DNA from 2 places in the Paenochrobactrum glaciei genome. Region 1 is predicted to be linked to the other one. Evidence: riboswitches for the same ligand, from Rfam matches in the RefSeq annotation. Region 1 holds a riboswitch; the other holds the start of a gene.
What was found. Region 1 has a riboswitch for FMN ahead of ABDZ76_RS02495 (6,7-dimethyl-8-ribityllumazine synthase). Riboswitches for the same ligand answer to the same signal wherever they lie in the genome.
Positions count from the first base shown of each region.

Region 1 (7,335 bases):
CTTTGATGCGGTTTTACAAGCTTCCTCAAAAAGCGATTTAGCTGATGGTCAGTGGCTTGCATTTGCCGGTATAGGCAATCCGGAAAAGTTCTTCTTCAGTTTGCGCACAAGTGGCGCGTCGATTGGCGCAACACGTGAATTTGCCGATCATCATCCGTTTACCGCGCAAGATATTGCGCAATTGCGGGATGAAGCGGCGCTTAAAAACCTGCGTCTGATAACAACGGCAAAAGACTATGTCAGGCTGGCCTCGCAAGCGGATATGGATCGCAGCTTTATTGCAAGCCTGTCTGTACTGGATGTGGAATTGAGTTTTGCAGACAAAAGTGCTGCAAAAACCATTTTTGAAACGGTTTTGCAGCGCTTTGAAGCCCGACAATAATTTAAAATTATTTATCGCGTTTGCGTAATTCCGGATGCATGTCCAGTTCGCGCTGGAAAGAAATCTCGCCTGTCGCATAGGCTTCCTGACGCTCGACGCTCCAATATTTCAGCTCGTCCAGCGGAATTTGAATGCCGCTGACTGCGCAAATTACATATTCGCCCATGGTCACAATATCAAAATCACCATCAAGATAGCGGATACGGGCTTCGGTATTGTAGGAACCGCCAAAATTATTCATGTTCTTATCCAATTCATGCTTGTTTAACGACGACCAAATAAGCGTTCGATGTCGCTGAGTTTTAGTTCAATATAGGTTGGCCGGCCATGATTGCAGGTGCCGGAGCCAGGTGTTGCTTCCATCTGGCGCAACAAAGCATCCATTTCCTGCTGTTTCAAGCGGCGGCCGGAGCGCACAGACCCATGACAGGCCATAGTTGCGGCCACATGATCAAGCATTTCCTGCAAGCCATTGGCGGTATCATGCTCGGCAATTTCATCGGCAAGATCACGAATAAGCTGCGGCACATTCATTTCCCCCAGCATTGCAGGGGTTTCACGCACGGCCACGGCACCGGGGCCAAAGGATTCTACCCCTAAGCCAAAGCGCGCCAATGTTTCACTATGGGCGGTTAAACGATCGGCATCTTCTTCCGGCAGATCGACAATTTCCGGAATAAGCAGCATTTGTGCAGCCATCGGCTTGGAATGAAGCGCTGTTTTCAAGGCTTCATAAACAAGGCGCTCATGGGCTGCGTGCTGGTCGACAATCACCAGACTGTCTTCCGTCTGGGCGACAATATAATTGGCATGTACCTGTGCGCGTGCAGCACCCAACGGCATAGCCATAATTTCTGTTTCAGGCTCGGCCATTCCGGCGCGTGCATCAGCAGTTGGAATGCTGATATCAGCAAAAACCGATTGTCCTGCCTCATTCAAGCCGGTTGGCATCGAGCCAAAAGCCGATTGACTCTCATCAAGATCAAGCGGACGGTGTGCCGGATGCGCTGTTGCCGGTGACCATTCCTGACGCGGTTGATGCGTCTGCCAGTCACGGCTTGCAAATTGCGGACGATAGCTTGATGCCTGCTGCGGCGGCATATGAGAAGAGGGCTGCAAGCCTTGCGCTCTGAAGGCTTCCATCATGCTTGTGGCTGCATTGGTGGAGGCGCGGATGCCAGATGCAGCCAGTACCTGTTTGATAGAGCCGACAATAAGCCCGCGCACAAGACCCGGATCACGAAAGCGCACATCGGCTTTGGCCGGATGTACGTTGACATCCACCAATGCCGGATCAAGATTTAAAAACAGCACCGCAACCGGATGGCGGTCACGGGCAATCACATCCATAAAGGCACCGCGCAGCGCCCCAAAAATTTGCTTGTCGCGCACAGGGCGGCCATTGACATAGGCAAATTGATGCTGGGCATTGCCGCGGTTAAATGATGGAATGCCAATAAAGCCGGAAAGGCGTACACCGTCACGCTCGGCATCAATCTCCAGCGCATTTTCGGCAAATTCTTTGCCTAAGATTTGCGAAATGCGCTCCAGCATAGCCTGGCTGCCAGTGCCGGTGGCAGGCAGTTCCAGTGTCGTGCGATCGGTTCCGGCCAGTGAGAAACGAATATGCGGAAAGGCAATAGCAATGCGCTTGATGACTTCCGTAATAGCGGTTGCTTCGGCGCGATCCGTTTTCATGAACTTCAATCGCGCTGGCGTTGCAAAGAAAAGATCACGTACTTCGGCAATCGTGCCGACATTTAAAGCCGCAGGGCGGGTAGGGCTAAGATTGCCCCCTTCAACACCCACTTCAAAACCGCTATCGGCGGTTTTGACGCGTGATTTCAAACTCAGCCGCGCCACCGAGCCGATGGAAGGCAAGGCCTCACCACGAAAGCCCAGTGCGCGGATATCATGCACATCATCCTGCAATTTGGATGTGCAGTGACGCGAGATTGCCAAACTCAACTCAGCTTGCGGAATGCCGGAACCGTTGTCCGTGACACGCAACAGCGTTTTGCCACCGCCTGCGGTAACAATTTCAATCCGGTCAGCGCCCGCATCAATCGCATTTTCCACCAGCTCTTTAATAACGCTGGCCGGTCGCTCGATCACTTCACCTGCAGCGATCTGATTGATGATGGTTTCGTTGAGATGTTTAATGGTCATGGATGATTAATTATTTTCTAAGCCGCGGGTGATGCTGTAAATCTGTGCGGAACGGGCGCCCGAGCGGCAGAAACCAAGTACCGGACCTTCGGCTTTGGCGAGTGCTTCAGCCATCGCGTCCACATCTTCCTGGGTGAGCATACCGCCGGAAAAAGGCACATGCACAGCCGTGATGCCGACTTTTTCAGCTACTTTGGCAATTTCAGCGAAATTTGGCTGGTCTGCGCCACCTTCACCATCAGGGCGATGGCAGATCACCATCTGAAAGCCCTGCGCTGCAAGATCACGTATATCATCAGGTGAAATCTGGCCGGAGACTGAATAAATTTCGTCGATTTGGCGAATGTCCATTGTGCTACCTTGCGATTATTGGTCATTGTCCGGTGGGACATAAAAAACTGGCGGCTTCAGAATCTTGAAGCAAACCCTATAAGTCTAATATGGGATAAAATAATGGGAGAAGCCATGACTAATCAAAAATCTTCACGGCTTGTTCAGCGGCAAATTTATCGCGACGGCAGTTTTTTAAACGCGGAACGTCCGGTGCCGGAAGAAGTGGCGGTCGCGGTAAGTTTTGGCGGCACAACCCATGCGGTTATGATGGCAACGCCTGATGATTTGGAAGATTTTGCCATCGGCTTTGCGTTGACCGAAGGTATCATTCAGAAGATCAGCGATATTGAAACCATTAATATCGTGGCGGTTGATGGCGGATTTGATGCACAGGTGACATTGAAAGAGCAATCGCTTAGCCGTTTTGCCGTGCGCCGCCGCCATATGGCGGGGCCGGTTGGCTGCGGATTGTGCGGGATTGAATCAATCGAACAGGCATTGCGTCCGGTGCCGCAGCTGCAAGATGTTGAAGCGCAGTTTTTACCTAAAGACATTATCGACGCGATGGCTTTATTAGCACGTCAGCAAAAGCTGAATGAAGCAACGCGCGCGGTGCATGGTGCGGGGTTTTATGTGCCCGAACAGGGCGTTGTCTGCGTGCGCGAGGATGTCGGGCGGCATAATGCTCTGGACAAACTGGCGGGTGCATTATTGCGCGATATATATGAGCCTGGCCAAGGGTTAGTGGTGGTGACCAGCCGGCTGTCAGTAGAGATGGTGCAAAAGGCGGCGATCATCGGTGTGCCTTTATTGGCTGCAATTTCTGCGCCCACACAACTGGCCATCGAAACGGCGGATAAAGCAGGGCTTACTTTGGTCGCTCTGGTGAGGGGGCAGGAGTTTGATATTTACACCCATGCAGAGCGTGTGCTGCACCCATAAAATAGCACTGATAAAAATGGCGGGGCATCAATACCCCGCCATTTTTTATTACTTAGAAATGTGATTATGCGGTCAGTGCTTTGATGCGCGCACGCTCAGACACGATCTGCATGGCAGCATGGGCTGCTTCCACGCCTTTGATTTTGAAATGCGCATGGAAGAACTGATGATGTTCTTCGCTGTTATGATAATGATGCGGGGTGAGCGAAACGCTCAAAACCGGCACATTGGTTTCCAACTGCACCTGCATCATGCCGTTGATCACGGCAGTTGCAACAAAATCATGACGGTAAATGCCGCCGTCGATCACAAAAGCACAGCCGGCAATCGCCGCATAGCGACCTGTATCTGCTAGAGTTTTGGCCATCAGCGGAATTTCATAAGCGCCCGGTACATCGAAAATTTCGACGTCAACTTTATTGCCGGAAAGCTTGGCAATTTCTTCGATAAAACTTTTGCGTGCTTCATCGACAATATCGGCATGCCAGCGTGCCTGAATGAATGCAACTTTGAAAGGAGTTGTGTTCGGATAGCTCTGTGTCATAGGTTCCTCACGAAACTAGAAACAGGGCGTACAAAAAAATACTTACGAACCCGCACGTCTCCTGTCGGGACGTTCAGATTCTAAGTCTTCTTTCGCTCTCTTCCATCCGGACTATACCGTCGGCTCCGGCATCGCACCGGATCTGCTGACCTTAAACTTGGCATCCAAATTTAAGCGCTCGCGGGCTCAAAGTTTGAATTTCAAACTTCATACCGCCGGTGGGGAATTTCACCCCGCCCCGAGAACAAGACCGCACGGGATTGTACGGCTGTGACAAATGTAGGTTTTGTCCTGCTGTTTGTCCAGAGCTGTTTGTCCAGAGCTGTTTGCGCGTGGGATTGAAGTTGTTTTTGAGCAGACAAGATAGGGTTGGATAAGGAAAAAGAGCGCTTCATTATCGCCAATGAAACGCTCTTTCTCAAATGTGCCTGGAGGGCAAGAAAACTGTTTTGCTTTGGCTTTGTCTGCCAAGGCTGCTGATAAATAAACCTATCAGCCGATTCTTAAGAGAGGCTTAGCTTTGTAAAACTTGACCTCTCAATGTCAGTTTCAGGTGCAGGGGATTAAAATCTTCTTAACGCAAGAACATTTAATGGCTGTTTTGTCTGACCGTGGCTAATGAGCATCAGGTTGATGTTCATCTGTTTGCCAATTGCAAAACGCTCATCAAAATTTTGCATTCGCACTCTTATTAGTGCAGAAGATCAAAACCCATCACTGCGATAGCCAGTGCAGTATTCAGGCTGATAATCATCATAGAATACATAAGTGCGGTTCTTGTCAGATCGCTCATGCCATATTCCTTTCTCTCGCCTGAATATGTCCCCAGTCTCATTCAGGAAATTCGTAAAAAACACTGTCTTCACACAATGTAACAGCGTGTAACCTATGGCGCAACCCTCGAAATGACATTTGTGAACGCGTGTAACACTCGGTGAGTTTTGGCGTGTCAGAAAGTGCAATGTTTTCAATAGTGGGAGCGCGTTTTTGTCACCAATATTTTATCAACTTTAAGCTGTCATTTGGTGTGTTCTTGAGTAAAGTAAGCCAGCCTATCGTGACAGAGACCCCGTAAACACGGAAATTTCCTGTAGCTGATAATTGAAGTTGAATGCCTCATAATCTGAGGAAACATGGATTTATTGCCGTGAACCGGTCAGTGCCTCTTGTTCTTGCCATCGCTCTTTTCATGGAGAACATGGATTCCAATGTTATCTCCACGTCATTACCGGCTATCGCAGACGATCTGGGCACCAGTCCGATTGCACTGAAACTGGCATTAACCGGCTATCTGGTGTCACTGGCGATCTTCATTCCGATCAGCGGCTGGATGGCAGACCGCTTTGGTGCCAAGCGGGTGTTTCGGGCCGCCATTGGTGTTTTCGTGTTGGGGTCGCTTGCCTGTGCGGCCTCAAACTCCCTGACATCTTTCGTATTGGCGCGCTCCTTGCAAGGTATGGGCGGCGCAATGATGACGCCGGTAGGGCGCTTGTTGATCATTCGCTCAACGCCGCGCAATGAGCTGGTTTCTGCGATGGCATGGCTTTCCATTCCGGCGATGGTAGGGCCATTGGCGGGGCCACCGATTGGTGGCTTTATTACCACCTATTTCACATGGCACTGGATTTTTATCATCAATGTGCCAATCGGCATTATGGGCATCTGGTTTTCAACCAAATATCTGCCGGATGCCGAAGAGCTGATTAACCGTAAACTCGACTGGACAGGCTTTGTCCTTTCAGGGCTTGGCATGTCCGGTGTGGTGTTCGGGCTTTCGGTGGTCAGCCTTCCGGCTTTGCCAACCTTTGTCGGCATCAGCACGCTGATCATCGGGGTTGTAGCCAGTCTTCTTTATGTCTGGCATGCCAGACGTGTGGCCGAGCCTTTGCTTGATCTGTCATTGTTTAAAAATCAAGTGTTCCGGGTTTCTGTGGTGGGCGGCAGTATTTTCCGCCTCGGCGTAGGTGCGGTGCCATTCCTGCTGCCATTGATGTTTCAGGTCGGTTTTGGCCTGTCACCGTTTCAGTCGGGTATGCTGACATTTACCTCGGCGATTGGTGCCTTCACCATGAAATTTGGCGCACGCTCGATGTTTGCACGTTTTGGCTTCCGCAACTCCTTGGCGCTTTGCGCGCTGATGTCTGCCACTTTCATTGCCATTAATGGCTTATTCACGCCGGAAACGCCTTATTGGATTATCTTTATGGCGCTGCTGATCGGCGGCGTTGGCCGCTCGCTTTTATTTACCGGCGTCAACACTTTGGCCTATGCTGAAATTCCAAACGAAAAAACCAGTCAGGCAACCCCAATCACTACGGTCGCCCAGCAAGTCTCATTGGCTATCGGCGTCGCCATCGCTGGTGGTATTCTGGAGATCAGTACGCTTTTCCACGGCAAAGAATTACTGCTCAGCGATTTCCATATCGGTTTCTTCATCATTGCAGCGATTTCCGGCATGGCGTTTTTCAGCTTTATCAAGCTTGACCCCGATGCAGGTCATCAGCTTTCAGGCCGAAAAACCTGCAAAAACGAAGCATAAAAAAAATGCCTGACCAGCTATTCCGGTCAGGCATTTTCTAGTTCAACGACGTTAAGTGAACTTAGCCTTTAAAGTCACGCGCGAGCAAATAAAGCTCGACCGATTCAGCACGCGATGCCGGTGGCTTGACGTGATGAACAGAGCGGAATTTCTGCTTCAGCAAGGCCAGCAATTCGTTTTCGGTGCCGCCCTGAAATGTCTTGGTCAGGAAGTGACCGCCCGGCTTCAAAACGGAAATCGCAAAATCTGCCGCCACTTCACACAAATGCGCGGTGCGTAAATGGTCGGTGCGGCGGTGGCCTGTGGTTGGTGCAGCCATATCAGAAATGACGAGATCAGGCTTGTCGCCTAATGCTTCCATCAGTTTTGCAGGCGCTTCATCTTCCAGAAAGTCCATCTGCAACAAAATCACGCCGGAAAGCGGAT
Region 1 is NZ_BAAADE010000001.1:501,575-508,909, reverse strand. Features, by position in the region: gene lpxK (tetraacyldisaccharide 4'-kinase) at 1-382, shown strand, start outside; gene ABDZ76_RS02515 (DUF2093 domain-containing protein) at 390-623, opposite strand; gene mutL (DNA mismatch repair endonuclease MutL) at 647-2,551, opposite strand; gene ABDZ76_RS02505 (protein tyrosine phosphatase family protein) at 2,558-2,902, opposite strand; gene fdhD (formate dehydrogenase accessory sulfurtransferase FdhD) at 3,017-3,826, shown strand; gene ABDZ76_RS02495 (6,7-dimethyl-8-ribityllumazine synthase) at 3,891-4,370, opposite strand; FMN riboswitch at 4,461-4,620, opposite strand; gene ABDZ76_RS02490 (DHA2 family efflux MFS transporter permease subunit) at 5,518-6,909, shown strand; gene ABDZ76_RS02485 (RlmE family RNA methyltransferase) at 6,971-7,335, opposite strand, start outside.

Region 2 (7,335 bases), on a different contig from region 1:
CACAAGCTCCCATTCTTTCCCAGTGCACAATCCAATGGCGTGGTAAATTTGAGAATGCAGAAGTTAATGCCATTCATGCAGAGTGCTTTGAACATTCAATATTAACTATCGATTGGTGGGCACAGGTCAATCGTTTCAGTCTTGGCTGGGTTTGTGTGCGTCATATGGAAAAACTGATTGGCTTTGTGAATGTCGCGTGGGATGGCGGCGTCCACGCCTTTATTTTGGATACAATGGTACCAGCGGCATTTCAGCGCCAAGGTATTGCACAAGCTCTGATAGCAGAGGCGGTTCAACATGCAAAGGAAGCTGGTTGCGAGTGGATGCATGTAGATTTTGCGCCCCATCTTCGGGAATTTTACTTCCAGAGGTGCGGGTTTACCCCCACCGATGCTGGACTTATCGCATTGAATTAGTTGTGCTGCCTGTATCAGCCTTCAATGTGGCTGTGCATTGATGGAAAGAATATTAAATTGAAAAACTTTCAAAGAATTTGTAAAAATTAGCATCATTTTTTGAAGGATATAATTAATGAAAATGCCTCGATTACCCCTAAGCGGACAATGTCGTTGCGGACAGGTCAAAATTGAAATGACAGCTGCTCCGATCATGACAGCAGCATGTCATTGTGCCGGCTGCCAGACCATGAGCAGCAGTGCGTTTTCATTAACAGCGATGGTTCCCTCTTCCGGCTTTAAAGTCACACAAGGAGAACCTGTTATCGGTGGTTTACATGGGAGCCAACAACATCATTATTTCTGCGATCATTGTATGACATGGATGTATACCCGCATTGAAGGCGTTGATGGCTTTCTCAATGTGCGTCCGTCATTATTTGATGATCATGGGTGGTTCGTCCCGTTCATCGAAACAATGACCAAGGAAAAACTAGACTGGGCGCAGACACCAGCCACTCACAGTTATGAAGGCTTCCCGCCTTTTGAAGATTTTGAAAAGCTGATGGGTGAATTTGCATCATCGAGTGAACCCCATTCTTAAAGCCTTAAATCCATCTATAGATTGATTTAGCGCCACACATATCCTATTTCATAAGCAGCCAAAGATCAGGTTTTGGTCTTTGGCTGCTAAATTAATGAAATCCAGTTCTCAGGGCGGGGTGCAATTCCCCACCGGCGGTAACGAATAAAATCTATTCGAAAGCCCGCGAGCGCCTGACAGTTTTGTCAGGGTCAGCAGATTCGGTGTAACTCCGAAGCCGACGGTCATAGTCCGGATGAGAGAGAGCGTGGTGTGAATGCTGCATACGCAAACGGCTTTTAGCCGTCTGCCTATTGTTGTTTTCTCCCCGTACCCTGAGGTGACAGGCTAACGAGACAGGAAAACAACGTTGAGCCAAATTACCTCTGTTAAAACGACCAGATCGTCCTTACTTGGCGCCAGTCTGATGTTGGCGGCTTGTGTCGCCTATGCAGGCGTCAATGTTGCCACACAATGGGCTGGCACCAAAACAGGCATTCCATCGGTTATGATTGCCTTTTGGCAATATATTATTGCCCTCATTCTTACCCTGCCATTTGTATTCCGCCTTGGCTTGCAGGCACTGCGCACCAATCATTTGATGTTGCATATTATGCGCGTTGCATTGGCTGCAGCAGGGGTGCAGGTATGGATCTACGCCCTCACCCATGTGCCAATCTGGCAGGTCATTGCGCTGGCAATGACATCACCATTTTTCGTGATCGTATTTGCTCGCTTTTTCTTGAAAGAAGTTGTCACTCCGGCACGCCTTATCACCGCTATTGTTGGTTTTTCCGGTGCCGTCATTATTCTGGCACCATGGTCTGATACCTATACCGCTTATGCTTTGCTGCCAGTGCTGGCGGCCGCACTCTGGGCGGGATATTCCGTCATGACCAAATATCTGACGCGCTTTGAGCGTTCTGTCAGTATTTCCATCTATATGCTGGTTCTGCTTTCGCCAATTAATGCAGCTTTATGGGTTGCATCAGGCATCGGCATGCCGGAAATGGCCGCGCCGGCGATGGAGGTTTGGTTCATTCTTATTCTGATTGGCACCCTCACCGCCATTGCGCAATATTGCCAAATCGCAGCCTATTCCGAAGCGGATGCTGTCTTCCTGCAACCGTTTGATGACCTGAAACTGCCGATCAATGTCATTCTCGGCTGGATCGTCTTTGCCGCAGTGCCGGATAATAATTTCTGGTTTGGCGCAGCCCTCATTGTCGGCGCATCGCTTTATCTCGTGCGCCGTGATGCCGGAAAGCTCCCTGCCCGCACTTAAAAGAAATAGCCCGCCATTTTGATACAATGGCGGGCTATTTTATAATGATTTCAATATATTATTATAAGTTCTTTATAGACTGCTTTGAAGTTCACGAAGTTTCTCTTCAGAGATGGGCGTCAGCTCGATTGATTCACCGCAACCACATGCCGAGGTCTGGTTTGGATTATTGAAAACAAAGCCAGTGCGCAATGTCGTCACTTCAAAGTCCATTTGTGTGCCCAGCAAAAACATAACGGCCTGTGGCGCGATATAAACAGACGCACCATTATGCTGCACCAGATCGTCGCCTTGCTGCGGCTCATTCACCAGATCAATTGTATATTCCATTCCCGCACAGCCGCCTTTTTTGACGCCAATACGGATGCCATGCGCATCTTCACGCGCTTCAACAATTTCATTCACACGACCAGCAGCAGCATCGGTCAAGGTCATTACTGCAAAACGGCCCATTTTATTCACTTTCAATTTGTACAAAAGTACTGAATCTATCAGCAAGAAAATCAAGAATCGTGATGATCACAAAACTTCACTTAATTTGCCATGATTTCACTATATTTAGTATCCTACAATGCTGATCGCAAGGGATCAATGTTTTGCGGCTAGATCAAGAATGAACAAGGATCATTTCATGCGACAGATATATGCAAAAAAGCAGGATATGACCATGCGCGGGCTCATGCTCGCTGCTGTCATTACCGGCTTGTCTTGCCTGCCGGCTTTAGCCAATGAAAAAGAGCCTAAACCTGCTGAGGCAGCTGAAACAGTTGAAAAAACTGTAACACCTGCTGTTCAGGCAGAGGTCGGGGAAACAGAAAAAGTCCCTGATTATCTGGATAATCGCAGCAATCCCGAAACATTGATTGAATCCTATTATAATGCGATCAATCGTAAGGAATATGTGCGCGCCTATAGCTATTATTCAGAAGAAGGCCGTGATCCGCATTTTAATGATTTTGCCAAAGGTTACGAGAATACTAAATCTGTACGTGTGAAAACCAGACATATTGAGCCCGACCCGGGTGCCGGACAAATTTACTGGAGCCTGCCACTTGCCATTGAAGCAGAAGATAATGACGGTAAAAAAACTGTCTTTACCGGTTGCTACACTTTGCGAATGACAAATCCGGCTATGCAGGAAGAGCCACCTTTTAAACCATTGGAGATTATGACAGGTAGCCTTACCCCCTCACCGCTTGATCTGGAAAAGAGTGTTCCGGAAAGCTGCGATGCGCCCTAAAAACTGTTATTAACAGCTTCATTCAATTATTTTTTCTATAAGCATAATAAGCAGTTGACGTTTCAAATGATTTGCATATAAAGGCGACATTCAGCACTGCTTATATTGCCTTATATGAGCTCATATTTGATCTTCTTGTTCAAATATAAAGTGTAGCCGGAGGGGTGGCCGAGTGGTTTAAGGCACCGGTCTTGAAAACCGGCGTGCGGGTGACCGTACCGTGGGTTCGAATCCCACCCCCTCCGCCATCTATCAAATTCAAAACAATCTTCATAATACTTACGGATCAAGGCCTGCAGGTTTGCTGCACGGGTTTCATTGAGCTCAAGAATCACAGATCATTTCTCATATGAATCGCCGAGTTTTTTGAAAGATATATGGTCAGTCCGATGAAAAATAAATCTGTCCTCATTATCGGAGGCTCTGGCTTTGTAGGTAAGCATGTCGTCAATACATTCTTGAGCGCATCCAAACAAGTGACCGTTCTTAATCGTGGCAATGTAGCGCTTGAGAATGTGGAGCAGCTAATTGCTGATCGTAATGACTTGAAGGCTCTTGAAAATGTACTGAAAGGTCAACAATTTGATGTTGTTGTTGACACCAATTGTTATACACCACAGCAAGCACAAAACCTCACGCGAGCCCTTCAAGGCGTAACCGGCAATATTATCGTCATTTCCAGCGCCGCAGTTTACGCAGACAGTGCAATTCAACCACCATTCGAAAATGAGCCGACGGGCGGCGCTGCCATTTGGGCTGAATATGGCAAAGAGAAAAGTGAGATGGAGGAAATCTATCGCTCGGCCTCTGATCATTACGACCAATGTATCATGCTTCGTCCACCTTATATTTTTGGCGCTGATAATAGTTCGGACAGGGAAACGTGGTTCTGGGCGCGGCAGGCCGCCAATAAGCCGATTTTGTTGCCCGGAAAAGGTGACACCCAAGCACAGTTCATTCATGTTGATGATGTTGCAAATGCCATCATGCATGTTTCTCAAAGTGAATGCCGCGGCTTCGATGTTTTTAATGTTGCCGACACAGCAATTTTAACATTTTCGCAACTTTCCACCTTGTTGGCACAAGTTGCAGGGCTTGAAGATAATCAGATTGCTGTCGGTGGTGCTGCAGGCAATGCAAGTGCACGCTCATGGTTTCCATTTCGTGATTATCCGTGTCTGGCCGCACCGGATCGGATTATCGATGAGCTTGGCTGGAAACCCAAACGCTCTCTCTATGGACACTTCAAAAGCACATTGAACCACTATCAATTGGATTTATTAGCCGAAACAATGGCACCGACTGAAACTGAGCTCTTAATTTTAAAACGGCTCGGCTATGTGAAAGAATAAATTTTGAACCTCAATTATTGTTATGATTTTCATCTCTCAATCTTACTTCCAGCAAAATTGTAATTCATTACATTATATATTCTACAATGATAAAATCACGCGACTTTAACCGGAATAAGATACAGCTAAAACACCCGCGACCAGAAGCATATTTTATGATTGAGCCTACTTGATGCTAAATAATTTGATTCAAACAACCTTAAATTTTGTTCAGGAATATAGCTATTTAGCGCCCTTCATTGCATTTACGCTCTCTTTTTGTGAATCTCTGGCCTTTTTATCACTCCTCGCCCCCGCCACGACAATCTTGATTGGTATGGGTGCCCTTATTGGTGTGGCGAACTTAGATTTCTTAACCCTATGGATTTCAGCAGCCCTTGGTGCGTTTTTAGGTGATTGGGTCTCTTATTGGCTCGGACGCCGTTATAAAAAGCAAATTCTCAATATTTGGCCGCTTTCTAAATATCCGGATATGGCACGTAATGGCGAGTTATTCTTCCAACGCTGGGGAACATGGAGCGTTTTTATAGGTCGTTTTTGGGGGCCATTAAGAGCTATTGTTCCGCTAATGGCAGGTATAATGAATTTACCGCAAGTCTTGTTTCAGCTCGCAAACTTCGCCTCCGCAGCCATATGGGCATTTGCCATGCTGGCACCGGGCGCATTCGCTTTAAATGTTAGCTGGCTAGATTGGATTAAGTAAAATTTGCCTTTTCTTTAGAAATCCCTCATAGGCTTGAGCAAAAAGGATTTTCATATGTCATATATTGTAGATTTTTTTAAATATACAGCAATTGTTGTTATTGGCCTTTTGCCAATTATGAACCCGTTGACTACTTTTCCGCTTTTTATGTCTCTGACAAATCGCATGTCCGCTGAGAAAAAGCGCAAACAAGCTGCCAAGGCTTGTATTTATGCTTTTTGTATTCTGGCAACTTTTCTTCTGCTGGGTAAGGGTATCATCACACTTTTTGGCATTTCCATGCCGGGTATTCGTGTTGCTGGCGGGATTATCATCCTGATTTTGGCGTTACGATTGGTGTTTTCAGGCAACGATCCTTCATCAGAAGTCGAGTCCAGCGCATCCGACATTAAAAAAGCTGATATGGATTATTCATTCTCCCCTTTAGCTATGCCAAGTCTTGCAGGCCCAGGCTCTATCGCGGTGGTGATGGGGTTTGGTTCACAAATTCCAAGCGGCCAGATGATTATGGGGCATGTTCATATTTTAATCGGCATCGCGATTGTTACAACCATTGCTTACATCATGCTTTCAGCTTCGCAATGGATTGAAAAACTACTTGGCAAACATGGTACACAAGCAATTTCCAAAATTATGGGCTTTTTGCTTACATGTATTGCTGTGCAGTTTTTAGCATCAGGCATACGTGATTTTTACGTTGAATTTTCAAGCCTCAGTGCGACCGCAACACTTTAACACGCATCAACTATAAATAAGGGATTACAAAAGCCAATGTTGCGTCGCTGGCTTTTGTGTGAAGGCTGTCTATAAATATTCTAAATCGCACTGACTAAAAAATAAAACCGCTGGCCTTTCCTATTAAAACGGCATAACCATTCAATTTAGTTTTAAATTCGAACAATATTTTTGTGAATTGGTGTATAATGCAACGACTTCCAGATTTTGATGGTTTACGTTTCATTCTATGTTTAGGAATTGCTACTTTTCACTATTCCTTCCGAATACCAATAGACAATGAATTCATAACTTCTGTTGTTTTACGTTTTTCATATTTTACTGATATATTTTTTATCGTATCGGGACTATTCCTTGCACGCCGTGCTTATGGCACATGGGATAGACGTCAATACTTTGCTTTTCAAGCAAAGCGTTTAGCACGCATCTACCCTCTTCACGTGGCCACTTTTTCTTGTTTTGCGCTCATCTCTATTGCTTATGCATATGGATTTATTAATCCGAATGCCCAGCCGGATACCAATTGGCAAAATGCTATTACCCAATTATTTCTTTTGCATAGCTGGGGTCTGGGTAGTACTTTTTCTTACAATTATGTCAGCTGGTCACTCAGCGCTTTATTCCTGATGTACCTTTGCTTTCCATTATTCGATGTCTTAAGCAAACGTTTTGGTGTGGGAATTTTAGCAGCACTTATTATAGCGATCATCGGTGGTGAGCTGTTAACACGAATGCTTGGTGGCCCTTCTTTAACCAGAGCACAATTTACAAATTTTGGCATATTACGGGTTTTACCATCATTTTTGTTCGGCATGTGGTTGGTAAGACATCAAAATATAGTTCTGCCAAAATCGTTGACCTATCTTGGCCTTACCATATGCCTTCTCATTTTCTTGTTCTACTCACCAGCTGATGTAGACGGGCACACTGTAGTTCTTGAAGGTCCGGCACGCCTCATATTCCTATATGTGTTCACATTTCTTCTATATAACGCAAGCACACAAGGTCTTTACACACCTTTGCAGTGGTCAGGCTTTGCCAA
Region 2 is NZ_BAAADE010000020.1:243-7,577, forward strand. Features, by position in the region: gene ABDZ76_RS17015 (GNAT family N-acetyltransferase) at 1-416, shown strand, start outside; gene ABDZ76_RS17020 (GFA family protein) at 532-999, shown strand; FMN riboswitch at 1,100-1,250, shown strand; gene ABDZ76_RS17025 (DMT family transporter) at 1,349-2,263, shown strand; gene sufA (Fe-S cluster assembly scaffold SufA) at 2,336-2,716, opposite strand; gene ABDZ76_RS17035 (hypothetical protein) at 2,895-3,503, shown strand; tRNA gene ABDZ76_RS17040 (tRNA-Ser) at 3,662-3,751, shown strand; gene ABDZ76_RS17045 (NAD-dependent epimerase/dehydratase family protein) at 3,893-4,855, shown strand; gene ABDZ76_RS17050 (DedA family protein) at 5,028-5,558, shown strand; gene ABDZ76_RS17055 (MarC family NAAT transporter) at 5,613-6,293, shown strand; gene ABDZ76_RS17060 (acyltransferase family protein) at 6,482-7,335, shown strand, end outside.
Region 2: linked by a shared signal. The riboswitch ahead of ABDZ76_RS17025 (DMT family transporter) and the one ahead of ABDZ76_RS02495 (6,7-dimethyl-8-ribityllumazine synthase) in region 1 are both predicted to bind FMN.